One region of the uncultured Faecalibacterium sp. genome, then DNA from elsewhere that is predicted to be linked to it. Evidence: a T-box and tRNA genes for the amino acid it is inferred to sense, from the RefSeq annotation. Region 1 holds a T-box; the other regions hold tRNA genes.
The links. A T-box is a leader RNA that pairs with one kind of tRNA and senses whether it is charged. The one in region 1 lies ahead of pheS (phenylalanine--tRNA ligase subunit alpha), so its partner is inferred to be a tRNA-Phe.
Positions count from the first base shown of each region.

Region 1 (10,435 bases):
ATCTTTTCGCCCGCATGGGCGCGGCGCACATCGATAGTGCGGCCGGCGACCTTGTTCAGGTCAAAGGCGTGCATGGGCTGACCCATTTCCAGCAGGGTGTGGTTGGTGATATCCACCACATTGCTGATGGAGCGCAGGCCGCACAGAGCCAGATGGCGCTTCATCCAGCGGGGAGACTCGCCCATGCGGATGTTGCGCACATAGTGTGCCATATAGCGGGGGCACAGGTCCGGAGCCTCCACCTTGACGGTGATGGGCGCATCCGGCTCGCAGACAGTCTTGTAGTCCATGGCGGGCATGTGCAGGGGCTTGCCCAGAACGGCAGCCACCTCGCGGGCGATGCCCAGAACGGACTGGCAGTCCGGGCGGTTCGCGGTGATGGAGATATCAAAGATATAGTCGTCCAGACCCACCACGGGAGCAATGTCGGTGCCGGGGACAGAATCCTCGGGCAGAATGAGCAGGCCGTAGACCTCAGAGCCCGGGAACAGGTCGTCGTTCAGGCCCAGCTCTTCGCCGGAGCACAGCATACCGTTGGACTCCACGCCCTGCATCTTGCGGGCCTTGATCTTGATGCCGCCGGGCAGGGTGGAGCCATCCAGAGCAGCGGGCACGCAGTCGCCCAGCTTCATGTTGGCGGCACCGGTGCTGATGCGGATGTCGTGGCCGTAGTCGCCGCAGTCCACCACACACTTGGTCAGGTGGGTGCCCTCCTGCTTTTCCATCTCCACGATCTTGCCGACGACCACCTTGCTGATGCCTGCATCCAGCGGGATCAGCTCTTCGACCTCAAAGCCGCAGGAGAAGAGCTTTTCCTCCAGTTCCTGCGCAGTAACGTCGACATCTACAAATTCTTTTAACCAGCTGAAAGGTACTTTCATTGTCTCTTCTCTCCCCTCTTATTCGTGGAACTGCTTGAGGAACTGCAGGTTGTTCTCGAACATCAGGCCGATGTTGTTGATGCCATACTTCAGCATGGCGATACGCTCGATGCCGATGCCGAAGGCGAAGCCGGAATACTCGTCCGGGTCGATATTGCAGTTCTCCAGCACCTTGCGGTTGACGACACCGCCGCCCAGCACCTCGATCCAGCCGGTGTGCTTGCACAGCGGGCAGCCCTTGCCGTGGCACTCGAAGCAGCTCACGTCCACCTCCACGCTGGGCTCGGTGAACGGGAAGTAGGAGGGACGCAGGCGGGTGCGGGTGTCAGCGCCGAACAGCTTCTGCACGAAGGTATTCAGTGCGCCCTGCAGGTCGCCCAGCGTGATGCCCTTATCCACCACCAGACCTTCCATCTGGTGGAACATGGGGCTGTGGGTGGCATCGGAGTCGGAGCGGAACACACGGCCGGGCATCAGGATCTTGATGGGCGGCTTCTGAACGTCCATGGTGCGGATCTGGCCGCCGGAAGTCTGGGTACGCAGCAGGAACTCCTCCGACAGGTAGAAGGTGTCCTGCATGTCGCGTGCCGGGTGATCCTTGGGCACGTTCAGGCGGGTAAAGTTGTGGTCATCGTCCTCGATCTCCGGGAAGGTGCCCACCGAAAAGCCCATGCCGGAGAACACGTCGATGATCTGGTTGGTGATCAGGGTCAGCGGGTGCAGGCCGCCCATGGGGCGGGTCTTGGCGGGCAGGGTGATGTCCACCGTCTCGGCAGCATTGCGGGCAGCAAGCTCTGCCTGCTTCACCTGTTCTGCAGCAGCGTCGTAATCTGCCTGAACCTTTGCCTTGAGTTCATTGATGATCTTGCCCATAGCGGGGCGCTCTTCCGGCGCAACGGTGCGCAGGTTCTTCATCAGGGCAGGGATCTTGCCGTTTTTGCTGAGGTACTCCTGCCAGAAGGAGGCCAGCGTTTCCTTGCCGGACACCTGACCAAGGCTTTCAGCGGCCTGTTTTGCCAGCTCGTCGATCATTGCTTGCATGGATGTTCTCTCCTTTATTCTTCGTGTTGATGAGCGGAGTGCAACAAAAAAGCTCCGTCCCCCGCCCGATTTCTCAGGCAAAAGGGACGAAGCTGTTGATTCTTAGCTCCGCGGTACCACCCGGTTTCCACCCGTGCACAGATGCCGGGCGGCTCTCAGAACGCCGTAACGGGGCGTGGCCGTTCTGTACTACTGCTGTTTCGCACAGACCGCTCAGGAGCGAACTTCAGCACAGATACACCCGGAAGCCCTCTCAGCCGGTGAAGCTTCTCTCTTTGCCGTGTACGCCATGCCTACTCTCTCCGTCGCTGCGTTTGGGAGTATTCAGGTTTTATAACCAAGAGCTATGTTACCACATTTCGGGACAGTTTGCAAGGGCTGCGCAGTTACTTTCCGCAAAAATCGCGTTCGATTGAGTTTTTTTCACAAAGCCGCAGCCATTATGAATCGTTTATGTCATCCATTATGAGCTGAAACAATTCTCCCAGGTCGATTAGTGGCGCAAACTCTTTATCAACTTTGTAATCATCTGAAATTTTTACCACGACCACACCGTCGATCTGCTGGATATATCCTTCCTGCGGATAGACTGGCATCTGTTCCAGCTCTGTTCTGCTGTACAGTTCCCCATACTGTTCCACCGAGCAATGCTTGAGTTTTGCCGGAGTAATATCCCTGAAAACCGCTTTCCAAGACGCTCTGGCCGAGTAATCGTTCAGCCAGAAGCGGCCCATCTGCGCATACGGATTTGCATAGAGGTAATACTCCCTCTTCATAAAACTGGAGTTCGAGCTGGGTCTGCCCACAAACAGTACCGGCAGCTGCTCGTTATCGTCAAAATATCCGCTGCTCATCAGGTCGTCCGCAATGTGATCCGACATGCTCTTGAGTGTTTTTCTTCCCTCATACATAGCTTCCTGATCGATCACGGCAGAGCAGACATTGCCATAGACGACCAAAACCGCAAGTACTACAGCCCCTGTCCGGGCAGCACGTACATACTTTTTTACCATAGGCTGATTTGTGCGCGTCCCTTCAAGCAGCAGCAGACATACTGGCACGAACAGATTCAATCCTTCGCCCATCTGCAAAAGCCAGACCGCCTCGCTTGTGATCAGCATGATGGCATTGCACATGATGGGCAAAACGATCAGCGCTGCCACTCCCAGAAGGATATATTCCCAATTTTTCCGGTGAAGCATTTTTCTGAAGCGGTTCAGCAGTCCGATGCTCAGCGCCAGAAATACCAAAACGAAAAAGCCCACCGGCTGCAGAATGTTATGCCGATAGTAATTCTGAAAAAAGTAAGCTCCAAACAGTTGGTAGGTCTCTGCAATGGCATTGGGCAGATTTTTCAGTATAGAAAGTACCGAAACATCCGCTCCTCCATTATAACTTGCCATCTGCCATCCACATGCCCATACGATCAGCTTTGTGAGCAGGAAATACAAAACCATTCCTGCAGCTGCGCTGCAAAGACTTCTTCCAATGTGGGCATGGACCTTTTCTCTGTCCACATTGCGGAACAGAAGCAGCAGAAGATATGTCAGCAGGAGCAGACAAAAGTTATCAAGGCTCGTCTGATAGCACGCAAGGCTCATGACCAGAAGCAGTGCTCCCTGTACGACCGCTTTTCTAAAATCTGCGGCACGAACCACACGCTCTGCCGCCAGAACAGAAAACAAAAATGAGCAGCCAAACACCGGCGACTGAAACCGATATGACAGCTGTATTCCAGTGACCGTGCTGGCCAGAACAGCCATACCCGCCAGATAGGTCACGACAGAATCCTTCTCTGTAAAAAACTTCCGAAGCAGGGTAACAGCCAGCGCCGACATGGAAAGCGTCAGCAATGAATTGAAAGGTTCCGTCTGGATGCCAAACCGCAGCGCATCGATCACCGGCCAGAGCCATCGGCCCGTGACTACCTGCCAATAGCCGCCGAAGAACCATGTATTGTTCCACAATCCGTCAAATGTATTGGTCAGCCGCTGGCTGATCAGCAGGAAAAACACTACCGCCGAAAACAGCAGCATCACCAGAAAATATCTTAGATCCGATATATCCAGCCCAAGGTCGTCCGGTTTCTGTACATCGATTTTTTCTTTCATCGTTATTTTCTCCATCTGTCCTGTTTTATGTTCTCAGTCTCATTTGTTATTCATCGATCAGATAATCCTCTGAAATTTTGATCACATATACACCGTCCATTTCCTGCATGGAGCCTTTCTCAGGGAATGTCGGCATTCGTTTGATTTCTTCTGTCCGGATCAGTTCGTCATATACCTCATCACTGCACAGCTCCAGCTGCATCGGTGTGAGGTCACGAAACACCGCATTCCATGAATAGCGCATTGTAGCGGCATTTTCTTTTTCGAAAAGGCCCACCTGTGCGTAGTCGTTCGCATCCCAATAGATGACGTGTGTCCGGAACAGTGGGCTTGCACTGGGGCGGCCTACCAGCATCACTGGCAGTTTTTCCGGCAAATCATAATAGCCCTCTGCCACCAGCTCATCGGCCACAAGGTCCGCGATTTGTTTTGTTGCCTTGCGTCCCTCATACATCGCCTGCTGATCGATAGCCGACATGAATACGCTCCCGTAAACGACAGCAGCCGCCGTAAGCAGGATCAGTGCTTTTTCTGCTTTATTCCAGCATTTGCGGAACGCATCACAGGCTGTTTCTCCCTCCCGGCTGCTGTCCAATAGCCAGAAACAGACCGGCAGGAACAAGGCCAGACCTCCGGACATGGGAATATAAAACGACGCCTGCGAGGTTGCCACCATAAATACCGTGCACATCATGGGCAGCACCAGCAGCGCTGCTGTGCCATAGAAAGTGTTTTCCCAATCCTTCCGGCGTATGAGCCGAACCAGTCTGCACGCAAGCGCGGCACCCACCACACAAAAAATCAAAACAAATACAACTGCAGTTTCCTGCAGCATATTGTGTTTTACAAGGGTGCCAAAGAAATACCGATAAAAAAGCTCATAGCACTTTGCAACGCTGGAAGGAAGATTTTTCAGAATTCCAGACACTGAAATATCTGCACCACCCTGGTAATCGGCCATCGCCGTTCCCGTCGCCCACAGTGTAATCTTTAAGATCAGCAGATACAGCACTGCGCCGGATGCAGCACTTGCCAGGCTTTTGCAAATATATTCCCGAATCTTTTGTTTTTCTCCATTCTGGAAAAGTAGTAGGAGAAAATAGGCCAGCAGCACCAGACAGAAACAGGCAAGGTTCGTCTGGTACAGGCCAAGGCTCAGTGCCAAAAGCACCGCTGCCGGCACAATGCTGCTTACGGCTGATTTTCCCCGGATCACGTGCTCTGTAGCCAGCATTGCAAAGAAAAACGAAAATCCGTACTCCGGTGCAATGAAGTGAAACGAAAGATAGCACCCGACCACAACATTGGAAACATAGCATAAACCTGCGAGCCAGTCAATGCAGGATGTTCTCATCCATGCCGGTTTGAAGAGCATATGAAGCCTGGTGACTCCAAGAGAAACCAGCACCAAGCACACCACCGCATTGATGGGTTCTAGCTGCAGACTGAAACGCAGAAAACTGGTCACCAGCCAAAGCCATCGTCCGTTGGAAAGCTCCCATGCTCCCGCCATGTACTCAGCCGTTGTCCACAGACCATCCACTGTGTTCGTCAGCTTCAAGCTGATCAGCGGCAAATAGACCATCACCGCAAAGCCCAGCATCACAAAGAAATATTTCTTATCCAACTCCCGCAGCCAGTGTCTGATATCTGCTTTTATTTTTACAGACATGATATTCCTCCATCCATAAACTTCTGCTTTTCAGTATATCAAACTCTTCCACATGGTTCAATAAAAAAATCCCCTGCCGGGCAGTCGGCAGAGGATCTCTGTATCAGGATGCTTTATTTTGCCACGATTTCTGCAGCCAGTGCATCCATCTGCGCTTCGGCAGCAGCATTGGCAGCACTGCGGATGGTGACCACAGTATCACACACGGCGATGTTCTTCATGCTTTCCAGCTCGGCGCGCATGAGCTTTGCGGCCATGGGTGCCCATGTGCCATTCTCCATCAGACCCACCGTGCGGTTCTGGAAGTTCTTGGTCTTGAGGTGGGTCAGCAGATTTTCCATCGGCGGGAAGAGGAAGCCGTCGTAGGTGGCGCAGGCCAGCACGATCTTTCCGCAGCGGAAGGCTTCGGTGACGGCATAGGACACATCCGTGCGGGTCAGGTCCATCTCCACGACCTTTGCGCCCTTTGCTCGCAGCTTTTCTGCCATGAGGTGGGCTGCTGCACGGGTGTGGCCGTGGATGGAAGCACTTGCCACAAGGATCTTTTCCGGCTCCTCGGGCTTGTAGCTGGACCAGATGTCGTAGTAGTTCAGGTACTTGCCCAGATCTCCGGTCAGCACCGGGCCGTGCAGCGGGCAAATGGTCTGGATGTCCAGAGCCGCAGCCTTTTTCAGCAGCGCCTGCACCTGCGGGCCGTATTTCCCCACGATGTTCAGGTAGTAGCGGCGGGCTTCGCTGGCCCAGTCGGCCTTTTCGTCAAACTTTGCCACAGCGCCAAAGCGACCGAAGCCATCCGCGGAGAACAGCACCTTTTCGGTGGATTCATAGCTGACCATGACCTCCGGCCAGTGCACCATGGGGGCAAAGACAAAGGTCAGGGTGTGGGTGCCAAGGCTCAGGCTCTCGCCGTCCTTCACCACCACGCGGCGCTCCTTTGCCACAGCATCAGTGCCAAAGAACTGATCCATATACAGGAAGGTCTTGGCGTTGCCCACCACCTGCATCTCCGGATAGAGTGCCGCCAGCTTTGCGATATTTGCGCCGTGGTCCGGCTCCATGTGGGAGACCACCAGATAATCCGGCTTACGGCCTGCCAGAGCTTCGGTCAGGTTTTCCAGCCACGGCTCGGTAGCGCGGGCATCCACCGTGTCCAGAACGGCGGTCTTCTCGTCCAGAATGACATAGGAATTATAGCTCACGCCGGTGGGCACCGGATACTGGCTCTCGAACAGGTCGATGGTGGTATCATCCACGCCAACGCCCAAAATGGCTTCACTGATCTTGTTTACGCTCATAATGCTCGGTCTCCTTATTTATATTTTTGCAGTGCCGCGTTTCTGCGGCGGTTGTTTCTGAGAACAGTTCCTATCATACCACATCGTCAGAAAAATCGCAAGGGATAACGTGGGAATATTCTGCACATCAGAGCTCTTCCCCATTCTCCGGCAGACGTGCCGCCACCGGTTTGCCCGGCTCAGCATCCAGTTCCAGCAGAGCGGCAGCAGCGCTTTCGTCCATGGTCTGCACCGCGCGCAGCTTGCGGCTGATGGCACGGCTGCGCACGCCAATGAGATTATCCAGCTCTTCGTCGGTCTGGCGCAGGCGCTGCTGCATCTTGGAAAGTCCCTGCCCGAACTTGTCAAATTCGGTCTTCACCGCACCCAGCAGCTGCCATACCTCACCGGAGCGCTTCTGGATGGCAAGGGTCTTGAAGCCCATCTGCAGGCTGTTGAGCAGCGCTGCCATGGTGCTGGGGCCTGCAATGTTCACCTGATAGTCCCGCTGCAGCACTTCCAGCAGGCCCGCGTTCACCACCTCGGCATACAAACCCTCGAAGGGCAGGAACAGGATGCCGAACGCCGTGGTGTAGGGCGGCTCCACATATTTTTCCCGGATGTCCTTGGCCTCGGCCCGCAGCACCAGCTCCAGTGCGTGGCGGGCGTTCTCCACGGCCTGTGCGTCGCCGGATGCCTGCGCATCCTGTAAATGGGCATAGGTGTCGCCGGGGAACTTGGAGTCGATGGGCAGCCACACCGTGCCGCCGTCCGCGCCGGGCATCCGGATGGCGTACTCCACCCGCTGGGTGCTGCCCGGAATGGTGGCCACGTTGGTGTCGTACTGTTCCGGGGCAAGGATCTCTTCCAGAATGGCTCCCAGCTGGATCTCACCCAGAATACCGCGGGTCTTCACACCGGAAAGCACCTGTTTCAGCCCGCCCACATCAGCGGCAAGGTTCTGCATTTCGCCAAGACCCTTGTACACCTGTTCCAGCTGGTCGTTCACCGCCTTGAAGCTTTCGGTCACCCGCTTCTGCAATGCATCCTGCAGCTGTTCGTCCACCGTATGGCGGATCTCGTCCAGCTTCTGGGCGTTCTGGGCCTGCAGGGCAGTCATGCCCTCGGCAAGGGTGCGGCGCATCTCTTCCAGCTTGCGGGCGTTGGAGGCTTCCAGCCCCTGCAGGCGCTGCTCCATGGTCTGCTGCTGAGTGCCCTGCCCTGCGGCAAGGGCGGTGCTCATGCTCTGCACCGAGGCCTGCAGCGTTTCACTGATGTGGCCCATAGCGGCAAGGTTCTGCTGCGCCATCTCTGCCAGCTTCGCGTCCATCTGGCGGTTCTGCGCTTCCAGCTGCTGACGCAGCCATTCCTTCCGTTCTGCATCGTCCCGGTTTGCGGCAGGCTTTGCCGAGCGGTACAGCAGCAGGGCCATCATCAGGCAGATGGCCACCAGAAGCACCGTGTAAAGAAACGCTAAAAATTCCATAATGTCTCCTATTGCAAAATCCGGGCTGTGCAGCTGCAAAGCCCGGATCTGCGTGCCTTATATTATTTTGTCTGTTCTTCCCAGAAGGCAGCGGCTTCGTCCAGCCAGCCATCCGCAGCCGTGCCGCGGCCAAGGCCGATGCCATGGGCTGCGTGGTCATATACCACTTCTTTGTAAGGTACGCCATGCGCGGCCAGTGCCTTGCTGAGGGCCGGCCCCTGCAGCGGCCAGCACAGCAGGTTCAAGGTCAGGTCATCCCTGCCATACCAGAAGTACACCGGCGGATAGTCCTCTGTGATCAGGTCGGCAAGGCTGTATTCATAGTAGAACCGGCCGCACACAAAGGGGTCGATGCCCACACGGTAGATTGGTGTGATCTCGGAAAACTGCACGATGGGATACGCCAGGATCACTGCGCCGGGCTTGGGCAGGCCATAGTTTTTATAGCCCAGAGCGTCCGATGCAAACAGGCCCGCCAGTTGTCCGCCGGAAGAATAGCCGATCAGGGCGTAGCTTTCCGTCTGCACGCCGAACTGCTGTGCGTGGCCGGTGATGTACTTCACCGCCCGTGCAATGTCCTCCATGGGGCCGTTGTTGTCGTTATCCGGGTAGGCGCGGTAGCGCATCACGAACACCGCATAGCCTTTCTGGTGCAGCTGGTAAGCTGTGGAGATGCACTCCTTTAACTCTGCCGTGCGGTTGAGGATGTTGCCGGAGAGCACCAGCGCATACTTTGCATCCGGCGTGCTGGCCGGGTAGTAATAGAACTCCCCATTGTTGCGGGAGCTGTCCTCGGCGATCTCCTGCTCCGAGTAGAGCTTATAGGTGATCTGCACGCCCGCATTGTAATTGCGGATGAGCAGGTTCAGACCATCGGCACAATCCTGTGCCACATGGCTGCTCACATATTTTTCCAGCGTCTGGTCATTGCACCAGTCCTCGGTGCCGGGCAGGTTCTGCTCCTTGGAATAGGTCCAAACGCCTGCGCCAAGGATGCTGGGGTTCGAGCGGATCTCGCCCATGGTGGTCTGCGGCGTGATATCCGGCTCGCCATACTCTGCTGCAAATGCGGGCAGCGCCATCATCAGCAGCAGACAGATACAGGCTGCTGCGGTGCATATCCTGTGTTTCAACTCAACATCTCCTTTTCAGCCGACCTGTTCCTCCCAGAAGGCAACTGCTTCATTCAGCCAGCCATCCGCAGCCGTGCCGCGGCCAATCGAGACCGCATGGGGTGCATCCGCAAAGGCCGTTCTCTGGTACGCCACACCGTGTTTCTGCAGAGCCTGTTCAAACGCTTCGTAAAAGCTTGTGTCCGGCCCGAGGATCGTGTCATTGTCGCCCCGCCAGAAATAAACCGGCGGGTAATCGTCATCCACTGCCTGATTCAGGTCGGTCCAGTAATAGCGCCATCCGCATGCGGTCGGATCATATACGATGTGATACACCGGCTTTATAATAGAGAAATCAACGATCGGGTACCCCAGAATCAGTGCGCCCGGCTTCTGGGCACCAAAGGCTCCGTAGCCGCGCTTCTGGTTGGCAAATATGCCCGCGACCTGCGCGCCGGACGAGTAGGCAACGATCGCGTAATCCTCCGGCTGCACCCGGAGCTGTTCCGCATGGGCGGTAATAAAGTTCACCGCATTGCCAAGATCCTGCAGCGGTGCATTGTCGCCAAGGTCGGTCCATGCGCGGTAGCGCAGAACAAACACGGTATAGCCTTTTTCATGCAGTTCCCACGCTGTCGGCAGGCCCTCGCCAAATGTGCCGTTGATGGTCAGCGCATTGCCGCCCATCACGATCGCATATTTGCCATCGGGATCGCTCCCCGGAAAATAAAACAGCTGTACGCATCCGAGCGAAGGATCCACCTCGGTCTCCTCCGGGCTGTAGACCTGCCACGTCACCTGAACTCCGTCCTTCACATTTTGTGCCGCAAGGTTCAGCGCCGCCGTTGTTTCCGGCAC
Region 1 covers NZ_FMFG01000027.1:1,743-12,177, forward strand. Annotated here, with positions in the region: gene pheT (phenylalanine--tRNA ligase subunit beta) at 1-881, opposite strand, end outside; gene pheS (phenylalanine--tRNA ligase subunit alpha) at 900-1,922, opposite strand; T-box leader at 2,002-2,240, opposite strand; gene QZL71_RS09315 (glucosyltransferase domain-containing protein) at 2,363-4,033, opposite strand; gene QZL71_RS09320 (glucosyltransferase domain-containing protein) at 4,080-5,705, opposite strand; gene QZL71_RS09325 (FprA family A-type flavoprotein) at 5,819-7,000, opposite strand; gene rmuC (DNA recombination protein RmuC) at 7,128-8,465, opposite strand; gene QZL71_RS09335 (alpha/beta hydrolase) at 8,528-9,598, opposite strand; gene QZL71_RS09340 (alpha/beta hydrolase) at 9,614-10,435, opposite strand, start outside.

Region 2 (10,435 bases), on a different contig from region 1:
CTTGCAGTGCACGCAGCGCTTTGCTTCGTTCACGGCCATTTCTTCGGTGTAGCCAAGTGCAACTTCCTTAAAGTTCTTGTTGCGCACATTGGGGTCCTGCGTGGGCATGGGGCACTTCTTCGGGTCCATATTGAAAGCCATCTTATTTTACCTCCTGATTGAGCAGATTGCATGCCGCTTCACGGGCGTGTGCCTCAAACGGGCGGTACATGGTGCCGCGGGCCATTGCCTCATCAAAATCCACCAGATCGCCGTCAAAGTCGGGGCCGTCCACGCAGGCGAACTTGGTCTCGCCGCCAACGGTCAGGCGGCAGCCGCCGCACATGCCGGTGCCGTCGATCATGATGGGGTTCATGGAAACGATGCTCTTCAGGCCATGCTTCTGGCAGGTCTTGACCACGAACTTCATCATGATCAGCGGGCCAATGGTGATGACCAGATCGTACTGGTTGCCGGCGGCCACCAGCTCGTCCAGTGCAGCGGTAACAACACCCTTGGTGCCATAGCTGCCGTCGTCGGTCATAATGCGCAGCTCATCGCTGCAGGCTTTGAACTCGTCCTCAAGGATCAGCAGGTCCTTATTGCGGAAGCCCACCACGCTGTGCACCACACAGCCCTGCTCGTGCAGTTCACGGGCAATGGGCAGAGCGATGGCGCAGCCTACGCCGCCGCCCACGACACATACCTTCTTCAGGCCTTCCACCTCGGTGGCGCGGCCCAGCGGGCCTACAAAGTCGTGGACACTCTGGCCCACCTGCAGGCTGTTCAGCTCCATCGTGGTACCGCCCACGATCTGGAAAATGATATCCACAGTGCCCTTTTCGCGGTCGTAACCGGCCACGGTCAGGGGGATGCGCTCGCTGTCCTCAAACGGGCGCACAATGATAAACTGGCCCGGCTTTGCCTTTTTGGCGATCAGCGGGGCTTCAATGACCATCTTCGTCACGGTGGGATTCAGCGCGACTTTTTCAGTGATCTTATACATTGTGTTTGCTCCTTTATGCTGGCTTTTCCTATTTCTGCGCACGAAAACGCGCCTGTATGCCCTCAGCGGCATAACAGACGCAGCTCTTACAGGCGACAAAATGACACTTTCCATTATAATAGTTTACAAAAGGGAAAGCAAATCAATTTTCTTCGTGTATGTCATGGCAAACTTGAATGATGACACAGGTAAAGCGCGCAAAAGTGAAGTCTTTTGAATACAGACAGGCGGGTTTCCAACTTTTTTGCAGAAAATGCAAATTTGTGGTTGACAATTTCCGGGCGGTACGGTATAATAATCAGCGTCGCCGGTAAACAGTCCGGCACAAACACATGGAATGTGCGGCCGTAGCTCATCTGGTAGAGCGCCACCTTGCCAAGGTGGAGGTAGCGAGTTCGAGCCTCGTCGGCCGCTCCATTTTGTGGAAGTTTAGCTCAGCTGGGAGAGCATCTGCCTTACAAGCAGAGGGTCAGCGGTTCGAGCCCGTTAACTTCCACCATTTGGCCCGGTAGCTCAGTTGGTTAGAGCACCAGCCTGTCACGCTGGGGGTCGTCGGTTCGAGCCCGATCCGGGTCGCTTCGTCGAAAGTCCTGCAGTTCATCGGGCGGTCTTGCAAGCAAGACTGCCGTGATGAACGCCAGACTTTCTCCTCTTCCCCACAAAATCTTGCTTCGCAAGCTTTCGCGGGGGCCCCGAAATTCGCGAGAATCGCTCGGGAGGGTGCAGGGATAATTGCACCGCTTATGCCTCTGTAGCTCAGTCGGTAGAGCAGGGGACTGAAAATCCCCGTGTCATTGGTTCGATTCCGATCGGAGGCACCAGCTAAGGAAATCCAGCAGGGTTTCCAATATGCGGCCGTAGCTCATCTGGTAGAGCGCCACCTTGCCAAGGTGGAGGTAGCGAGTTCGAGCCTCGTCGGCCGCTCCAATACGAAGCCATCGTTGATGCAGAAATGCAAAAACGATGGCTTTTTTGTTGTTTCTCGTTACGGCTCCTTCCTGTGAAAAAAGAAAAGCCGGAAAATCCGCAGATTTTTCGGCTTTTGCAAATATGAAAATAATGATTCCGCTGATATTGTCGGAGTGCGATCCGTGCGCGGAGACAATTTTAAATCGTTTCTTACAGGATCACATTTTTAATGAGCAGCGAAATGCTGCCGTCGTCGCTGTGCAGAAATTCCACCTCGTTGTCCGAGTTGAGCAGTTCGGTGGGAATCTTCACCTCAATGCCGTTGGCGGTGTGGATGCTGCGGCTCTCCATGCGGCGGATGCGCGCAGGGGTCACGGTCACGGGCTGCTCAGGCGCTTCCAGCACATCACTCTTTTCCACATAATCATCAAAGGGCACGGCGGCAAGGGGATATTCCTCTTCCAACTGCTGACGCACCTGCTGGATGGATACCTGATTGTCGTTGTCTGCGGCCTGATTGGCGATCAGCATCGCGACCTGAGCCTCTACGTGGGGCTGATCTGCGTAGTTTTCCTGCACGGCCTGCACGGCGGCTTCCTGAATGGCCTGCAGCTTTTTCTTTTCCGGCTGGGCGGTGGTGTACTGGAACACTACCGTGGAAAGGTAAAAATCCTTGTGGCCGTCGATGTCGAACTTTTTTTCCAGCAGCTTCATGGAGTAGTCGGTCAGATTGACAAGGGCACCTTCCTCCACCTTGCCGCTCTGGCTGGGCAGGCAGGCCCGCTGCTGGATGATGGAGTTCACCGGGGCACCCTCCACATTCTCGGTGTAGTGGGTGTAGCCGTTTTTGTAGTTCAACTTCAGGATGCCCAGCCACGGCTCACCATCGCGGGTAAAATCCACCACGGCAAGGTCTGCCCCCGGAATGGTGGTGTGCGCGTGCATGTAGTCGAACAGAACGCCCGCGATGCGGCAGGAAAGGTCCACAAAATCGTGGTTGTGCTCCAGCTCGTTTTTAAAGGCGGAATCCGGCAGCGGGCGGCACTGGCGGATATCGTCGCTGGCAAGCAGCTTTTCGATGTGGTACTGGAAATAGGCGGTCTTTTCGGCGGTCATTTCCATGCCGCTGCCGCTGAGTACAGGCGCATCCATGGTGGTGTCCAGCACGTGCAGAATGGCCTGATGAATGATGATCTCCATGGGAGTTACCTCGTTTTTATAAGAATCTCTTTGGCATACAGTATAGCACAGCCCGGCCCAAAAGGCGAGAGCACATCTTGTAAACCGCCTGCAGGAATGCTACAATAAGGGCAGAAAACCACGCAGGAAAGGGGACAAAAACCATGGAATTCCGTGATAAGCCAATGGAAAACCTCATCCGCCTTCAGGAAAAGGACATCTGCAAAAATGCCCGCGCGCTGCTGCTGGACGGTGAGAGCATCGTGGGTGCCTACAAGACGGTGCGCGATCAGGTGATCTTTACCACCCACCGCATCATCATGGTGGATATGCAGGGCGTTACCGGAACCCGGCAGCAGATCTTTGTGCTGCCGTACCGCAAGGTGCTGCACTTCGGGATCCAGACGGCAGGCTTTGGCGACCCGGTGCAGGCATCGCAGCTGACCGTCTGCTTTGCGGACGCACACGAGGCAAAGTTCGGCTTTATCGGCCAGCAGGAACTGTTTGCGGTCGCCAACGCCATCAGCCGGTGCATCCTGTAAATAACTCCTTTAAAACAGCAGGCTCCCCGCCCGAGACCGGACAGGGAGCCTTTTGCTGTATATGAAATAGGAGAATGGCAGAATTAGCAGCGGCTTGTTTTGCGCACCAGCTGTTCGTGCATGAATACCATGAGCACCAGCAGTGCCAGCAGGTAAAAAGGGAACAGTGCCGGAGTGATGTTGTTTGCCAGCAGGCCGAACAGCGGCGGCATGGCCAGATTGCCCAAATAGGCGCTTGCCATCTGGATGCCGATGACCGCCTGCGATCTGTCCGCGCCGAAGTGTTCCGGCGTGGAGTGGATGATACTGGGATAGATGGGCGCACAGCCCAGCCCTACCAGAACAAGACCGTTCAGGGCAAGGATCTGCGGCCCGGGCAACAGCAGAGCCAGCACCCCTGCGGCCAGAATGCACTGACCCATGCGGATCATCTGCGTATCGTTGAATTTCAGGGTCAAAAAGCCGCAGGCGGCGCGCCCGGCAGTGATGCCGATGTAGAACAGGCTGGCAAAGCTGGCGGCAGTGCCGACGGCAACGCCTTTCGTCAGTGTGAGGTAGCTGCTGGCCCATAGACCGGCCGTGGTCTCCAATGCACAGTAGCAGAAGAAGCACAGCATCACCTCTCTGGCACCCGGCAGACGGAATACCTGTCCAAGGCTCAACGCCTGCGTCGAAGCAGTTTCGGTGTCGGTGCCTGCAGTACGGCTCTGCCATAGCGGCAAACTGAAAAAGAGCACTGCGCTCAGCAGGATCTGGAACAGGGCAATGTACCGGTAGCCGGATGTCCACGGCCCGCCGCCTGCCAGCACCCGGCCCATGACCATGGGGCTGATCATGGTGCCGATGCCCCACATGCAGTGCAGCCAGCTCATGTGGCGGCTTTTATAATGTAAGGCAACATAGTTGTTCAGGGCCGCGTCCACGCTGCCTGCACCCAGCCCATAGGGCACGGCCCACAGGCAGAGCATCCAGAACTGTGTGGAGACCGAAAAGCCGAACAGCGCGGCAGCTGTCATGGCCACACTGAGGGCGGTCACTTTTCCGGTGCCCAGCGCACGGGTGAGCCGGTCGCTGTTCAGGCTGGAAACAATGGTGCCAAAGGAGATGATCATGGAGATCAGCCCCGCATAGGACACCGGCACACCGAGCGCCGGATACATGGAGGGCCACGCCGACCCCAGCAGGGAATCCGGCAGGCCCAGACTGATGAACGAGATGTAAATGATCGGAAGCAGAAGCTGTACCATAAATCTTGAGTTCCTCCGGGAAGCGTGTTATACTTGCAATGCATCTTGTACTTTGCTGATGTAATAATATCACACATCGGAGCGGAATATTAGGATAAAAACGCCCGATTGATACAACAAAACCGGCGCGGATGCGGATGTGCACCTTGACGGAAAGGAGATGGCTGATCGTGGCATTTCAGACCAGCTGTGCAGCAGCGGGCGGGCTCAACTGCCTGCCGGATGTTGTGGCGGATGACGAGGGCAGGGAACTGGTGCAGCACGGCAGCGCACTGTTTCCTATTGCCTGCTATGAAGAGGACCTCAAAAGCTACTCGGTAGCATGGCATTGGCATGAAGAGTTTGAATACATCCTTGCCGTAAAAGGCCCGCTGGCGGTGGACGTGAGCAAAGCCCGGCTGGTTTTGCAGACCGGGCAGGGCGTGTTTGTCAATTCCGGAGTGTTCCATGCGGTGGAGCAGGCTGAGACCGGGGATGCCCTGCTGCATTCCGGGGTATTCCATCCGCGCCTGATCGGCGGCATGGATACCATCTTCTGGCAAAAGCTCGTACACCCGCTGCTTCAGCCGGGAGCACCGGCGTTCTTTCTGCTGGACGAGGCAGACGACGGGCAGAAGGCCGTGCTCTGCCATTTGCGGGAAGTCTGGGACGCAGTGGCCCAAGAGGTCTTTGACTATGAGAATCAGGCGCGGTACCATCTTTCGGCGGCGGTGCATCTGCTGGGAATGCAGTGCGAGGGTGGAAAAACAAAGGTCTCTCAGCAGGAGCAGATCGCGGCCCAGCGCATGAAACAGATGCTGCGTTTTGTGGAAGAGCATTATGCTGAGGAACTGAACGTGGAGCGCATTTCCGACTGCGTGGCCCTGAGTGAGAGCGCCTGCCTGCGCAGCTTCCGGCAGCTGCTGGGGATCACACCCATCCAGTATGTCAAGCAGTACCGCATTGAAAAGGCCGCCGAGCTGCTGCTTTCCACCAGCATGAAAATCGGCGAGATCGGTGCCGACTGCGGCTTTTCGGATACCAGCTACTTTACAAAGACCTTCCGGGAAATCAAGCACTGCACGCCCAGAGAGTACCGTCAGAAGTTTGCAGGAAGAGAGCAGTCTCTTTCAAGGCGGGACGGCGGCAGAGCCAGTGCACCGGCTGAAACAGCGTTATAAAAAGGAGAATCGGAAACAATGCAGCGTAGTTTGACCAAAGGCCCCATCACCGGCAGCATTTTGCTGTTTGCTCTGCCGCTGATGCTGGCCTATCTGCTTTCGGCCACGCCGCTGGGCGTTACCGGCATCTGGCTCAGCGTGCCCATCGGCTGGGCGCTGGCAGATGCCATTGGCATTGGATACTATTTAAAAAAGAAGCAGTGACAGCAGGGGGGGAGAGAAGATGGTCGACCATATCAGGATCCGCGGCGCGCGGGTGCACAACCTGAAAAACGTGAATGTGGATGTGCCGCTGGGCAAAATCGTGGGTGTGGCGGGCGTGTCCGGTTCGGGCAAGTCCAGCCTTGCGCTGGGCGTGCTTTACGCCGAAGGCTCCCGCCGGTATCTGGACGCACTTTCCACCTATACGCGCCGCCGCATGACGCAGGCGGCAAAGGCATCGGTGGACGAAGTGCTGTATGTTCCGGCTGCACTGGCACTGCATCAGCGGCCCGCTGTGCCGGGCATCCGCAGCACCTTTGGTACCGGCACGGAACTGCTGAACAGTCTGCGCCTGATGTTCTCCCGTCTTTCCAGCTATCCCTGCCCGCAGTGCGGCCGTTGGCTGGAACCCAGCCTTGCCGTGGCGGCAGAAAAGCCGCTGCTCTGCCCGCAGTGCGGTGCCAGCGTGCGCGCGCTTTCCGCTGAAGAATTTGCCTTCAACAGTCAGGGTGCCTGCCGTACCTGCAGCGGTACCGGCATGGTGATGACCGTGGACGAGAGCACCCTTGTGCCGGACGATTCTCTTACGATCGACGAAGGTGCCGTGGCCCCGTGGAAGAGCCTGATGTGGTCGCTGATGGTGGATATCTGCCGGGAGATGGGCGTGCGCACCGATGTGCCCTTCCGCGACCTGACCGACCGGGAAAAGGATATCGTTTTCCATGGCCCGGCGGAGAAAAAGCACATTTTTTATCATAACAAAAATTCCAATCAGGCCGGGGAGCTGGATTTTACCTATTTCAATGCCACCTATACCGTGGAGAACGCCCTCTCCAAGGTCAAGGATGAAAAGGGCATGAAGCGGGTGGAAAAGTTCCTGCGGCAAGGCATCTGCCCGGACTGCGGCGGCACCCGGCTGTGTAATGCGGCTCGTACCCCAAAGCTGCGGGGCATCACGCTGGACAAGGCTTGTCAGATGACTCTTGTGCAGCTTACCGATTGGGTGGCGGGTGTGCCGGACAGTCTGCCGGAAGAGATGCGGCCCATGGCCCGCAATATCTGCGAATCCTTCCAGACGGCAGCGGCACGGCTGCTCTCGCTGGGCCTTGGCTACCTGACGCTGGACCGCTCCGCTTCCACTCTTTCCACCGGTGAGCGCCAGCGGATGCAGCTGGCCCGTGCGGTGCGCAACCGTACCACCGGTGTGCTCTATGTGCTGGACGAACCGTCTATCGGCCTGCATCCTTCTAACATTGAAGGCCTGACCGATGTGATGCACGACCTTGTGGCCGACGGCAACTCGGTGGTGCTGGTGGATCACGATACCCAAATTTTAAAGGAAGCTGACTGGCTGATCGAGATGGGGCCGGAAGCCGGTGCAAAGGGTGGACATGTGATCGCGCAGGGCAGCATTCCGAAAATTGAACAGAACGCGGCTTCTCAGATCGGCCCGTTTCTTGCAGGCAGGGCGGGGGTGAACGCCCGGCCGCATGTGCCGGAAAATGAGCTGTTTGCACAGGGCCGCATCCATCTGGAAACCTCGGCCATCCATACTGTGAAGCCGCTGGAACTGGAACTGCCCAAGGGGCGGCTGACCGTGGTTACGGGTGTGTCCGGCAGCGGCAAGACCACCCTGATTTTGGAAAGCCTGGTCCCGGCCTTGCAGGCAAAGGTGAACGGCACAGCCCTGCCAGCGCATGTGAAAAGCGTGGAGGCCGAGGAAATCGCGCAGGTGAAGCTGATCGATGCAACGCCCATCGGCATCAATGTGCGCTCCACCGTGGCCACCTATGCCAATGTGCACGATGAGCTGCGCAAGCTGTTTGCCAAAACGCAGGATGCCAAAGACCACGGCTATAAGGCGGGCGATTTTTCCTACAACACCGGTAAGCTGCGGTGCCCCACCTGTGACGGCACCGGCGTCATCAGTTTGGATGTGCAGTTTTTGCCGGACGTAGAAGTGCCCTGCCCGGACTGCGGCGGTTCGCGTTACAGCCGGGAAGCGGCGGCAGTGAAGCTGCCCACGGCGAACGGCGAACCAGCCTCCATGGCCGACCTGATGGACATGGATGTGTCCACTGCATTGGAAGCCTGTGCGGACTGCAAGCTTGTGCGCCAGCGCCTGCAGGTACTGAAAGAATTGGGCCTTGGCTACCTGACCCTTGGCGAGGAGACACCCAGCCTTTCCGGCGGCGAAGCCCAGCGGCTGAAGCTTGCCAGCGAGATGGGCAAGGGGCAGGCAGACAGTGTGTTCGTGTTCGATGAACCCACCATCGGCCTGCATCCGCTGGATGTACAGACCCTGCTGGGCGTGTTCCAGAAGCTGATCGGGAACGGTGCCACCGTGGTGGTCATTGAGCATGATCTGGATGTGATCCGCAATGCGGATTACCTTGTGGATATGGGGCCGGGCGGCGGCGATGCCGGCGGACGCATCGTGGCGGCAGGTACGCCGGAACAGGTAAGACAGAACCCGGAGAGCATCACCGGGCGGTATATCTGATAGAAAAAGCAACGCCCGCCGGGGAGACCCGGCGGGCGTTCTCTGTACGGCGATAAAACTTACCGCTTGATATCGTAGTTCATGTTCATCAGGTTGCGGATAGTGCTCACATCATCGGTGATGTTGGCATCGCCGTGGATGGTGTGCTTGATGGCACTGCTTGCCACCGCAAAGTTGATCATATCCATGGCTCTGTAGTTGTGCAGCATGGCGTAGATCAGGCCGCTGGCAAAGGCATCGCCGCCGCCCACGCGGTCAAGGATATTAAAGGTGAACAGCTTGCTCTCGAAGGTGTGGCCGTCGTACCACATGAAGGCCTTCAGGCTGTTCTCGCTGCCGCTGTGCGCATAACGCACATGGCGGGCAATGCACTTGAGGTTGGGATACCGCTCGATGAAGTGCTGGAAAATCTCGTCCTGCTGCTCATAGCTGGGCTGCAGAGGCACGCCGTCCTTCCAGTCGCCCTTGGAGTGGTCGTTCTCATCCTTCCACAGGTGGTACGGCTCAATGCCAAGCAGCACATCCACATAGGGCAGGCACTCGGTGCAGAAATCGCGGGCTTCTTCCCAGCTCCACAGGGTGGAGCGGAAATTGCCGTCGAAGCTGACGGTCAGGCCCTTGTTTTTGGCGACCTTGAGCATATCCAGAATGAGGGTGCGGCAGTTGGGTGCCAGTGCCGGGGTGATGCCGCTCAGGTGCAGCCAGTCGTAGCCGTCCAGCAAAGCATCCAGATCCACCTGCGAGAAATCGTACTCGGTAATGGCACTGTGCTTGCGGTCATAGATGACCTTGGACGGGCGGATGCCGTAGCCGGTCTCCAGATAATAAGTACCCAGACGGTTGGAAGGAGTCTCGTTCGGCTCGGTCAGGATCATAGGGGTGCAGTGCACGTCGTTGGAACGCAGCCAGCGCACGGCGCTCTTGCCCAGACTGTTGTTGGGCACCACGCTGAAGAAGGTGCTGTCCACACCAAGGTTCGCCAGTGCCAGTGCAATGTTGGCCTCGCTGCCGCCGTAGCTGGCCTCAAAGCCGGATGCCATACGGATCTTCTCGTAGTTCGGCGGGGTCAGGCGCAGCATGATCTCACCACAGGTGATGAATTTCTGGCCGGTGGTATCGTTGCCAAGGATCGGGTTGAAATGTTCCATAACGCTCCTCCTGATATTTACAGCTCATCAGAGTTCTGTTAACACATCGTTGTATCCATTATAATCCGGCCCGGATGGGATTGCAAGCACTTCCGCGGGGATGCAAGAGAAAATAATCAGCCTTTTTTGGGAGATTTGACGAATTCATACCCCTGTCAAATCGAAAGAAGGCGTATACTCTTCCTTCGCGCTGCTCTTCTGCTGCATGTAGCCCTGCGCCAGTCCCTTGTCCATGGCATAGTTGACCACCCGGCGGTATTCATAGGTGGTAATGCGCCGTCCGATGCCGTGCTCTGCGGCTTTGTAAAACGGTGTGTACTGGCTCATGACGCTGGGGATGAAGCACTCGGGGTCTGCATCGTTCCACGCGGCCATCTGGTCAAGCACCGCAAAGCTGTCGTCAACATGGCCGGGCAGGGCAAGGTGCCGCAGAATGACCCCCTTTTGCAGGATGCCCTCTGCATTGAACACCGGGTGCCCGGCCTGTGCCATCATGGCTTCAATGGCGGGCTTTGCCTGCGCAAAATAGTCCGGTGCAGAGGAAAGCTCTGCCGAGAGGGC
Region 2 covers NZ_FMFG01000010.1:1,423-11,857, forward strand. Annotated here, with positions in the region: gene gltA (NADPH-dependent glutamate synthase) at 1-141, opposite strand, end outside; gene QZL71_RS05320 (sulfide/dihydroorotate dehydrogenase-like FAD/NAD-binding protein) at 143-985, opposite strand; tRNA gene QZL71_RS05325 (tRNA-Gly) at 1,327-1,402, shown strand; tRNA gene QZL71_RS05330 (tRNA-Val) at 1,409-1,484, shown strand; tRNA gene QZL71_RS05335 (tRNA-Asp) at 1,488-1,561, shown strand; tRNA gene QZL71_RS05340 (tRNA-Phe) at 1,731-1,806, shown strand; tRNA gene QZL71_RS05345 (tRNA-Gly) at 1,837-1,912, shown strand; gene QZL71_RS05350 (nucleoid-associated protein) at 2,105-3,094, opposite strand; gene QZL71_RS05355 (PH domain-containing protein) at 3,238-3,615, shown strand; gene QZL71_RS05360 (MFS transporter) at 3,699-4,862, opposite strand; gene QZL71_RS05365 (AraC family transcriptional regulator) at 5,033-6,022, shown strand; gene QZL71_RS05370 (hypothetical protein) at 6,041-6,226, shown strand; gene QZL71_RS05375 (excinuclease ABC subunit UvrA) at 6,246-8,726, shown strand; gene QZL71_RS05380 (sugar kinase) at 8,786-9,874, opposite strand; partial or broken gene QZL71_RS05385 (radical SAM protein) at 10,019-10,435, opposite strand, start outside.
Region 2: it encodes a tRNA-Phe, which carries the amino acid that the T-box ahead of pheS (phenylalanine--tRNA ligase subunit alpha) is inferred to sense. The anticodon was not compared.

Region 3 (10,435 bases), on a different contig from region 1:
GGTCGGGCAGAAGCTCTGCATGGGGCAGCAGCTGCCGCACGCACTTGGCGATGGCATTGCTGGTCAGGCCCTCGGTCTGGGGGTAGACCGCTTCAAAGGGAGAAGCCTTGATCTGCTCAGCGGTGCGCACCTGCGGGTTGACCATCTGGCGGCGCAGCATCCCGCCGGTAACGATGCCCTGAAAATAATATTCCTGCCCCAGCTGCAGCTTCTGGGCGGCATACGGATTATTGAACCATGTGATCTCCAGACTGGACACATCGTCCCCGGCAGTGATGCGCTCCATCCGCCGCCCGCCCGGCAGGATACGCCCGCCGGGTTTGGCGAACACCTCAGCCCTGACGACGCACTCCACATCGGTGGGCGCTTCGGCGATGGAATAGGGTTTGGTGAAGTCGATATATCTGCGCGGGTAGTGGCACAGCAGGTCGGCCAGCGTCACGATGCCCAGCTTCTCGAACCGCTCAGCGGTCTTGGGGCCAACGCCCTTCAGGTAGCGCACCGGCGTATCCGGGGTGAGGGTGGTATGGTTTTCGGCGGGCATGGCGTGTCAGCTCCTTTTTTGGATGCAATATAGCCATTGTAACACGGAGCGGCAGCGGATGCAAATGGCCCAAAAAGGAAAAACCGGCAGGACCTTTGCCTTTGGGCAGGAACTGTGGTACACTCGGAAGAAAAAGAGGGGAGAATATTTATGGAGATCCGTAAGGGGACCTTAAAGGACTTGGAGGCCATTGCAGCGGTGGAGGCGGCCTGCTTCCCGGCGGCAGAGGCGGCTACGGCAGAGGAGTTTGCCGGGCGGCTGCAGCAGTACGGCAATCATTTTTGGCTGCTGTGGGAGGGGGAAAGGCTGCTGGCCTTTGTGGACGGCTTTTGCACCGACTGGCCGGACCTGACCGATGAGATGTACGCCGACGCCTCCCTCCACCGGGAGAATGGTGCCTGGCAGATGATCTTTGGGGTAAACACCATCCCGGCCTGCCGCAGACAGGGGTACGCCGGGCAGCTGCTGCAGCAGGCCATTGCCGACGCCCGGGCCCAAGGCCGGAAGGGGCTGGTACTGACCTGCAAGGAGGCCCTGGTGCACTACTATGCAAAGTTCGGCTTTGTGAACGAGGGCGTTTCCGGCTCCACCCACGGGGGCGTGGTGTGGTACCAGATGCGGCTGAAGTTCTGAGGGGGACGATCTGGAATGGCCTACGCCTTGCTCCGGCCGTATTCAGCGGAAGAATAATTTTTAAGAGAGCAATGCCGGAGCGTCCGCGGAAGCTCCGGCATTGCATTTTCACTGGAGGGGGCGTAAAGGTAGACGGCATTTGCAGTGCCGCTTTCTGCGAAAGTGCGGCACTGCGGCAGACTTTTCGGCTTAACTGCAAAGTGACCGGTTTCGCCAGAGGCTCTCCCTTTGAGGAAAGACTTCCCCCGCTCCGGGGGAAGATGTCACCGCAGGTGACAAAAGGGGGAGTCTGTCACCGTAGGTGACGGAGAGGGCGAGGAGGCTGATAGGGAACAGCGCAAAAACAAAAAATCCCGGAAGCCGAAGCTTCCGGGAATCTTTTGGAGGTGACGACCAGATTTGAACTGGTGGATGAGGGTTTTGCAGACCCTTGCCTTACCACTTGGCCACGTCACCATATTTAGGAGTGAATTTCCACTCCTGTTGGAGCGGCCGACGAGGCTCGAACTCGCTACCTCCACCTTGGCAAGGTGGCGCTCTACCAGATGAGCTACGGCCGCATATTGGAAACCCTGCTGGATTTCCTTAGCTGGTGCCTCCGATCGGAATCGAACCAATGACACGGGGATTTTCAGTCCCCTGCTCTACCGACTGAGCTACAGAGGCGCACCGGACGATGATTATTATACCTGAAATTTCGATTTTGTAAAGGGGTAAATCCAAATTTTTTTCAGAAAATTGAAACTTTCTTGATTTTGGTCGCTCCAGCGCGTAAAATAAGAATGACTTTTTTCAACCTGCTTTCGGCACATCCGGCACAGGACGTGCTGTGTGCGGGCGTGCCAAACAGAAATTGACAAATTCAACAACCTATGGTTTAATGAAAATGAAATAATTCAGGCGCTTTTGCCCTTTTTCTCTGTGTATACCTATATTATAGTAAGAAAAGGGCAGAGGCGTTTTATGATTTGACTACAGACGGCCCGCTTTTTGCAAGAAAGGCCGGGCCGGGAGGAGCAGCATGGCAAAAAAACAGGAATATGGCAACGAGAGCATTACTTCTTTGAAGGGTGCCGACCGTGTGCGTAAGCGCCCGGCCGTTATCTTTGGCTCAGACGGCGTGGAGGGCTGCGCCCACTCCATCTTTGAGATCGTCTCCAACTCCATCGACGAAGCCCGCGACGGCCACGGCGATACCATCAACGTGACCCGCTGTAAGGATGGCAGCGTCATCGTTGAGGACTTTGGCCGCGGTATGCCCGTGGACTGGAACAACGGCGAGGGGCGCTACAATTGGGAGCTGTTGTTCTGCGAGATGTATGCAGGCGGCAAGTATGGCGAGGGTGAGGATAACTACGAGTTCAGCCTTGGCTTGAACGGTCTGGGCCTGTGCGCTACCCAGTATGCTTCTGCATGGATGACCGCCGATATCTACCGTGACGGATACCACTATCACCTTGATTTTAAAAAGGGCGAGAATGTGGGCGGCCTGCAGAAGGAAGCCTACAAGGGCCGCCGCACCGGCAGCATCATTCACTGGAAGCCGGACGACGAGGTGTTCACCGACATCGATGTGCCCGGCAGCTACTATAAGGATACCCTGCGCCGTCAAGCGGTGGTCAACGCAGGCCTGACCCTGAACTTCACCGATGAAAAAGAGAAAGACCCTGCCACTGGCAAGGCGTGGTACGAGAGCTGGTGCTATGAGCACGGCATCGCGGACTATGTGGCCGAGGTGGCAGGGGAGGATACCCTGACCCCGGTGTTCAGCTGTGAGAGTGAGGCATCCGGCCGGGACCGCGAGGACCAGCCGGATTACAAGGTGCGCATGAGCGCGGCGTTCTGCTTCTCCAATAAGGTGCAGATGCTGGAATATTACCACAACTCTTCCTGGCTGGAGCACGGCGGCAGCCCGGAGCACGCGGTGCGCACCGCCTTTGTCTATCAGATCAACAAGTACCTGAAGGAAAAGAACCTCTATAAAAAAGGTGAGAGCGCCATTAGCTTTCAGGATGTGCAGGACTGCTTGGTGTATGTCTCGTCCAGTTTTTCCACCCGCACCAGCTACGAGAACCAGACCAAAAAGGCCATCACCAACAAATTCGTCTCGCAGGCTATGACCGACTTCCTCAAGCATTATCTGGAAGTGTATTTTCTGGAAAAGCCGGACGAGGCCCAGAAGATCTGCCAGCAGGTGCTGGTGAACAAGCAGAGCCGTGAGCATGCGGAAAAAACGCGCCAGAGCATCAAAAAAACGCTGTCCACCCAGATCGACCTTGCCAACCGGGTGCAGAAATTCGTGGACTGCCGCACCAAGGATGCATCTCGCCGCGAGCTGTATATCGTGGAGGGCGATTCCGCTATGGGTGCGGTCAAGTCCAGCCGCGACAGTGAATATCAGGCCATCATGCCCATCCGCGGCAAAATTTTGAACTGCCTGAAGGCCGACTATGCCCGCATCTTTAAATCGGATGTCATCGTGGATCTCATCAAGGTGATGGGCTGCGGCGTGGAACTGGGCGGCAAACACAACAAGGAGCTGGCCACCTTCAATCTCGATAATCTGCGGTTCAATAAAATCGTCATTTGTACCGATGCCGATGTGGACGGCTACCAGATCCGCACGCTGGTGCTCACCATGCTCTACCGCCTGACCCCGACCCTGATCGAGAAGGGCTATGTGTATATCGCAGAGTCGCCGTTGTATGAAATTACAACGAAAGACCGCACTTATTTTGCCTACACCGAACCGGAAAAGGCCGCTTTTCTGGAAGAGATCGGAGAGAAAAAATATACCATCCAGCGCTCCAAAGGTCTGGGCGAGAATGACCCCGAGATGATGTGGCTGACCACCATGAACCCGGAGAGCCGCCGTCTGATCAAGGTGATGCCCACCGATGTGGTGCAGACCGCGCAGGTGTTCGATATCCTGCTGGGTGATAACCTTGCAGGCCGCAAGGAACACATTGCGCAGCACGGCGCAGAATATCTGGACGATCTGGATGTGAGCTGATGATTTTAAATTGCCTCCGCTTGCGCTCTGGCAATGACAGAGGTAACGTTATTTTAATTTGGTGATTTGTCGCAGCCTGCGGGCTGCTCCAAATCACGTTTTCACGAAGAAGGCCCCAACGGGTCACGGCATTTTAAGGGAAAAATGCAGAAAACCGGAACGGCTCCATCTGTGAAAGAGCAGCTCAGGATGGCCCGCTGGCCATCCTGAACTGCAAAAATAAAAAATATTTTCCGCTGAATATGGGCAGAGCGAGAGCGGCGCCCATTTAAAATCGTCAAGAGGTTAGAAGATGCCTAGAAAATCGACCAAGAAAACACTCAAGCCGGTGCGCCCGCAGCTGGGCGACGGCGTTGAAATTTTAAATGCCGGCAGTGTGCTGGAGGACCCCATCACCCGCACGCTGGAAACCAACTATATGCCCTACGCCATGAGCGTCATCGTCAGCCGCGCGCTGCCAGAGATCGACGGCTTCAAACCGGCGCACCGCAAGCTGCTGTACACCATGTACGAGATGGGCCTGCTCAAGGGCGCACGCACCAAGTCTGCCAACATCGTGGGCAGCACCATGCACCTGAACCCCCACGGCGATGCCGCCATCTACGACACCATGGTGCGCATGGGCCGCGGCAACGAGAGCCTGCTGGTGCCCTTTGTGGACAGCAAGGGCAACTTTGGCAAGGCCTACAGCCGCGATATGTCCTGCGCTGCTGCCCGTTACACGGAGGCGAAGCTCGAGGGTGTGTGCGAGGAGCTGTTCCGGGATATCGACAAGGAGACCGTGGACTTTGTGCCCAACTACGACAGCACCACCACCGAGCCTACCCTGCTGCCGGTCACCTTCCCCACCATTCTGGCCAACAACACGCTGGGCATCGCGGTGGGCATGGCCTGCAACATCTGCTCGTTCAATCTGGCAGAGCTGTGCGCCACCACCGTGGCCCTGATGAAGGACGAGCACCACGACATCTCCACCACCATGCCCGCCCCGGACTTCGTGGGCGGCGGTCAGATTTTGTACGATGAAGCGCAGATGCGTGAAATTTACGAGAACGGCCGCGGCAGCGTGAAGGTACGCGCCCGCTACAATGTGGTGCCGGGCGAAAACATGATTGAGGTCACCCAGATCCCGCCAACCACCACGGTGGAGGCCATCATGGACAAGATCGCAGAGTTGGTCAAGGCCGGCAAGGTCAAGGAGATCAGCGACATGCGTGACGAGACCGACCTGAACGGTCTGAAGCTGACACTGGACCTCAAGCGCGGCGTGGATGCCGACAAGCTGATGGCAAAGCTGTTTAAGGCTACCCCTCTGGAAGACAGCTTCAGCGCTAACTTCAATATTCTGGTGTCCGGCCAGCCCCGCGTGATGGGCGTGCGCGAAATTCTCAAGGAGTGGACGGCCTTCCGCGTGGAGTGCGTGCGCCGCCGCACCTACTACGACCTGCACGGCAAGGAAAAGCGCCTGCACCTGCTCAAGGGTCTTGCTGCCATCCTGCTGGACATTGACAAGGCAATCAAAATTATCCGCACCACCGAGGAAGAGACCGAAGTGGTGCCCAACCTGATGATCGGTTTTGGCATCGATGAAGTGCAGGCCGACTATGTGGCCGAGATCAAGCTGCGTCATTTGAACCGGGAATATATCCTCAAGCGCACCAGCGAGATCGAACAGCTGGAGAAGGACATTGCCGACCTGAACGATATCCTTGCAAAGCCCGCCCGCATCCGCCGCATCATCATCAATGAGCTGAACGATGTTGCCAAGAAGTACGGCCAGCCCCGCCGCAGCGAGATCCTGTACGATCTGCCTGAGGATGAGAACGGCTCCGAGGAGGAAGAAGCGCCGGATTACCCCGTGACGGTGTTCTTTACCCGCGAGGGCTACTTCAAAAAGATCCCGCCGCAGGGTCTGCGCACCGCCGGTGCCCATAAGCTGAAGGAAGGCGACGAGATCGTGCAGCAGATCGAGACCCGCAACAACGTGGAAGCGCTGTTCTTTACCGACCGCCAGCAGGTGTACAAGGTGCGTCTGGCTGAGCTGGAGGACGGCAAGGTGGCTCAGATGGGCATTTTCATCCCGGGCCGTCTGGGCATGGACGAGGGCGAGAACGTGCTCTCCATGGTGATCACCAGCGACTACAGCGGCTATATGCTGTTCTTCTTTGCCAGCGGCAAGTGCGCGAAAATTCCGCTCAGCTCCTATGCCACCAAGCAGAACCGCCGTAAGCTGCTCAAGGCCTACTGCGACAAGGAACCGCTGGCAAAGCTCTTCTTCCTGCCGGAGGAAACGGAGCTTGCCATCCGCACCAGCGCCAGCCGGATGCTGCTGGTTGGCACGGCGCAGATCGCGGCCAAGGCCACTCGCGACAGTCAGGGCGTGGCGGTGGTCACCCTGAAAAAGAACCAGACCATCGCTTCGGTGGTGCCGGCGGACACGCTGGAACTGGCGAACCCCCACCGCTACCGTGTGCGCAGCCTGCCCGCTACCGGTGCGCTGCTCCGCGCCGAGGACGAGGGCGAGCAGATGAGTCTGCTGTAAAACGCTTTTTATTGAGAAATGGCTCCGCTTCGCTCTGCCATTCTTAGCGGAAGGTGATTTTAAGGATTGCAAATTGGAAAAATCTGCGGATTTTTCCAATTTGCCTTTTCACAAGAAAGGCTGCAACGGCAAACGGCATCTTGCTGCTGTCGGCTTGCAGCCGTCGCGCAGCGGAAAATGCATTTTCCGGCAGCGACCCCACCCGTGAAAATGTGTTTGGAGCGGCCCGCAGGCCGCGACAAACACGAAAATAAAAATGGAAATTCCGCTGTTATTGTCAGAGCGAAGCGGAGACAATTTTAAATCGTTTCTATATAGAAGAGGAAACTGCAATGCAAAACATCGACCTGATCTGTGTGGGCAAGCTGAATGCAAAATATTTCGCCGAGGGCGTGGCCGAGTACCAGAAGCGCCTTGCCGCCTTCGCGTCCTTCCGCATCATCGAGCTGCCGGAGGAAAAGATCGAGGAGAAAAACGCCTCGGATGCCGTGGTAAAAAAGGCACTGGACAAGGAGGGCAAGGCCATCCTGTCCAACGTGCGCAAGGGCGCTGCCATCGTGGCTATGTGCATTGAGGGCAGGCAAATCTCCTCCGACGAGCTGGCGCAGTTCCTTGCCGACCGCGCAAACAGTGGGGCAGGAGACGTGGCCTTTGTGATCGGCTCGTCCCACGGCCTGTCCGATGAGGTGAAAAAGGCCGCTGCACTCAAGTTCAGCATGGGACGCATCACCATGCCCCACCAGCTGGCCCGCCTTGTGCTCACGGAACAGATCTACCGTGCCTGCACCATCAATGCAGGAATGAAATACCATAAATAAGTGCAAAAACCGGTCTGTTCCCCAAAGCAGGCCGGTTTTCGGCTTTACAAGCGGCGCAAAACATGGTACAGTAAAGATACTGTGCTTTCCCTTTGAAAAGCACGCCCGGCAGTGGGGAAAGCTGCCGGAACGATACAACAACGACACGGCAAACCAGCCGCGGACGGAAAGGATGTACTACAATGGAACAGAGCGAAAAGACCCTTGATATGATCGTCAATCTCTGCAAGAACCGTGGTTATGTGTTCCCCGGTTCCGAGATCTACGGCGGTCTGGCCAACAGCTGGGACTACGGCCCGCTGGGCGTCGAGTTCAAGAACAATGTCAAAAAGGCATGGCTGAAGAAATTCGTGCAGGAGAGCCCCTATAATGTGGGTCTGGATGCAGCCATCATCATGAACCCTCAGACCTGGGTGACCACCGGCCACGTCTCCAGCTTCTCGGACCCCCTGCTGGACTGCCGCGCCTGCAAGGCACGCCACCGCGCCGACAAGCTGATCGGCGAGGAGCACCCCGAGGTGAACGTGGATGCCATGAGCTTTGACGAAATGGATGCTTTCATCGCAGAGCATGAGGACATCGTGTGCCCGGTGTGCGGCAAGCACGATTTTACCCCCATCCGCAAGTTCAACCTGATGTTCAAGACTGCCATCGGCGTTACTGAGGATAGCTCTTCCACCTGCTATCTGCGTCCTGAGACCGCACAGGGCATCTTTGTCAACTTTGCCAACATCCAGCGCACCACCCGCCGCAAGCTGCCCTTCGGCGTGTGCCAGGTAGGCAAGGCTTTCCGCAACGAGATCACCCCGGGCAACTTCACCTTCCGCACCCGTGAGTTCGAGCAGATGGAGTGCGAGTTCTTCTGCAAGCCCGGCACCGATCTGGAATGGTTCGCTTACTGGAAGGACTATTGCGAGAACTGGCTGCTGAGCCTTGGCATCAAGAAGGAGCACCTGCGCCTGCGTGACCACGAGCCTGCAGAGCTGGCCTTCTACAGCCGCGCTACCACCGATATCGAGTACGCCTTCCCGTTCACCGACTGGGGTGAGCTGTGGGGCATCGCGGATCGTACCAACTACGACCTGACCCGCCATCAGGAAGCTTCCGGCAAGAGCCTGGAGTACTTCGACAGCGAGACCAACGAGCACTACATCCCCTACGTCATTGAGCCGTCTCTGGGCTGTGACCGTGTGGCTCTGGCTTTCCTGTGCGAAGCATACGACGAGGAGCACCTGACCGACAGCAAGGGCAAGGAGGATATCCGCACCGTGCTGCATCTGCATCCGGCTCTGGCTCCCTACAAGTGCGCTGTGCTGCCCTTGAGCAAGAAGCTGGGCGAGAAGGCCATGGAGATCCGCAACGAGCTGAGCAAGTACTTCATGGTGGATTACGACGATACCGGTTCCATCGGCAAGCGTTACCGCCGCGAGGACGAGATCGGCACCCCGTACTGCATCACCGTGGACTTTGACACCGTGGGCGACGAGGCCAAGGGCATTGCCGCCGACAACTGCGTCACCGTCCGTGACCGCGATACCATGGAGCAGGTTCGTATGCCCATCTCCGAGCTGAAAGCTTATATCGAGAGCAAGATCGAGTTCTGAGAAAATTTCGCTTTCAGGCGATAAAAACAGCCCCGCCGTTGCAATTTCGGCGGGGCTGTGCTATAATACAAATAAAGAAAGTGCTGTCTGGCAAACGGTCAGTACCTTTCCGGCGCGATAATCAAAAGATGACCGCTCAGGTTTGGACGCTGAGGGCGGTCATTTTTTGTTGTTGAAGATCTTCCACGCGATATCGAAAATGCCAAAGCTCACGGTTGCAAGCAATGTGAGCAGAGCCAGAGTTTCTAAAAGCGTCATGAAGCATCACCCCCTTCGCTGCAAAGCGTCTGGGGTACGACAAAAATGTTCGTCTTCCCGACGCAGGGCCGAAAAGGCATAGACCGCCTGCCGTATGTAGACAGCACTTTCAAAAGACAGTATAACAGACGTTTCCTGCTTTTTCAACAGCGGGAGGTGTCTGTTTTCTTTTTACTGGACAGAACGGCTTGTACCGGGTATACTGAAAAACAGAAAAACATGATTTTTACACCGCAGGAGGTTCTACCGTGGAAAACTTTGACGAACTGCTGAAAAAATATGCCGATTTCATCGTCCGGGTGGGGGTGAACCCACAGCCCGGACAGACCCTCATCATCAACTGCCCGCTGGAGGGCGCGCCGCTGGCGCGGCTGTGCGTGCGCAGTGCCTACGAAGCCGGTGCCCGGGATGTGCAGGTGAACTGGAGCGATGACGCTGTGGCCCGTGCCCGCATGGAGCTGGGCAGCGAGGAGGCCCTGACCGACCTCAAGCCATGGCAGCTGCGCCGCTATCTTGACTATGCTGAAAGCGAGGGCGGCGTGTGTGTACTGCATCTCATTGCGGACGACCCGGAGCTGTATGCGGGCATTGACGGCAATAAGATCAGCCGGGTGAATGCCGCCCGCCGCGCCTTTATGGAGGAGTGGCAGGAGTACACCATGAACGACCGGGTGCAGTGGTCCATTGCGGCCCTGCCCAGTGTGCCGTGGGCAAAGAAGGTCTTCCCGGAGCTGGACGCGGATGCCGCAATGGAGGCTTTGTGGAAGCTGATCTTTGACGTGTGCCGGGTCACCGGTGGCGACCCGGTGAACGAGTGGCAGGCCCATATGGAGCGGCTCAGCACTCTGCGGGATAAAATGAACGCGCTGGACTTGGAAAGCGTGCATTTTGAGAGCAGCAATGGCACGGACCTGACCGTGGGTCTTGCGGATCAGGCTGTGTGGGAAAGCGCCGCCAGCAAGAGCGAAAAGGGCGTGGTGTTCCTGCCCAACATCCCCACGGAGGAAGTGTTCACTGCGCCCC
Region 3 covers NZ_FMFG01000013.1:27,709-38,143, reverse strand. Annotated here, with positions in the region: partial or broken gene QZL71_RS06480 (ATP-dependent DNA helicase RecG) at 1-544, opposite strand, end outside; gene QZL71_RS06475 (GNAT family N-acetyltransferase) at 695-1,177, shown strand; tRNA gene QZL71_RS06470 (tRNA-Cys) at 1,559-1,633, opposite strand; tRNA gene QZL71_RS06465 (tRNA-Gly) at 1,662-1,737, opposite strand; tRNA gene QZL71_RS06460 (tRNA-Phe) at 1,768-1,843, opposite strand; gene QZL71_RS06455 (DNA gyrase/topoisomerase IV subunit B) at 2,199-4,190, shown strand; gene QZL71_RS06450 (DNA gyrase subunit A) at 4,483-6,732, shown strand; gene rlmH (23S rRNA (pseudouridine(1915)-N(3))-methyltransferase RlmH) at 7,065-7,550, shown strand; gene QZL71_RS06440 (glycine--tRNA ligase) at 7,733-9,154, shown strand; gene QZL71_RS06435 (aminopeptidase) at 9,661-10,435, shown strand, end outside.
Region 3: it encodes a tRNA-Phe, which carries the amino acid that the T-box ahead of pheS (phenylalanine--tRNA ligase subunit alpha) is inferred to sense. The anticodon was not compared.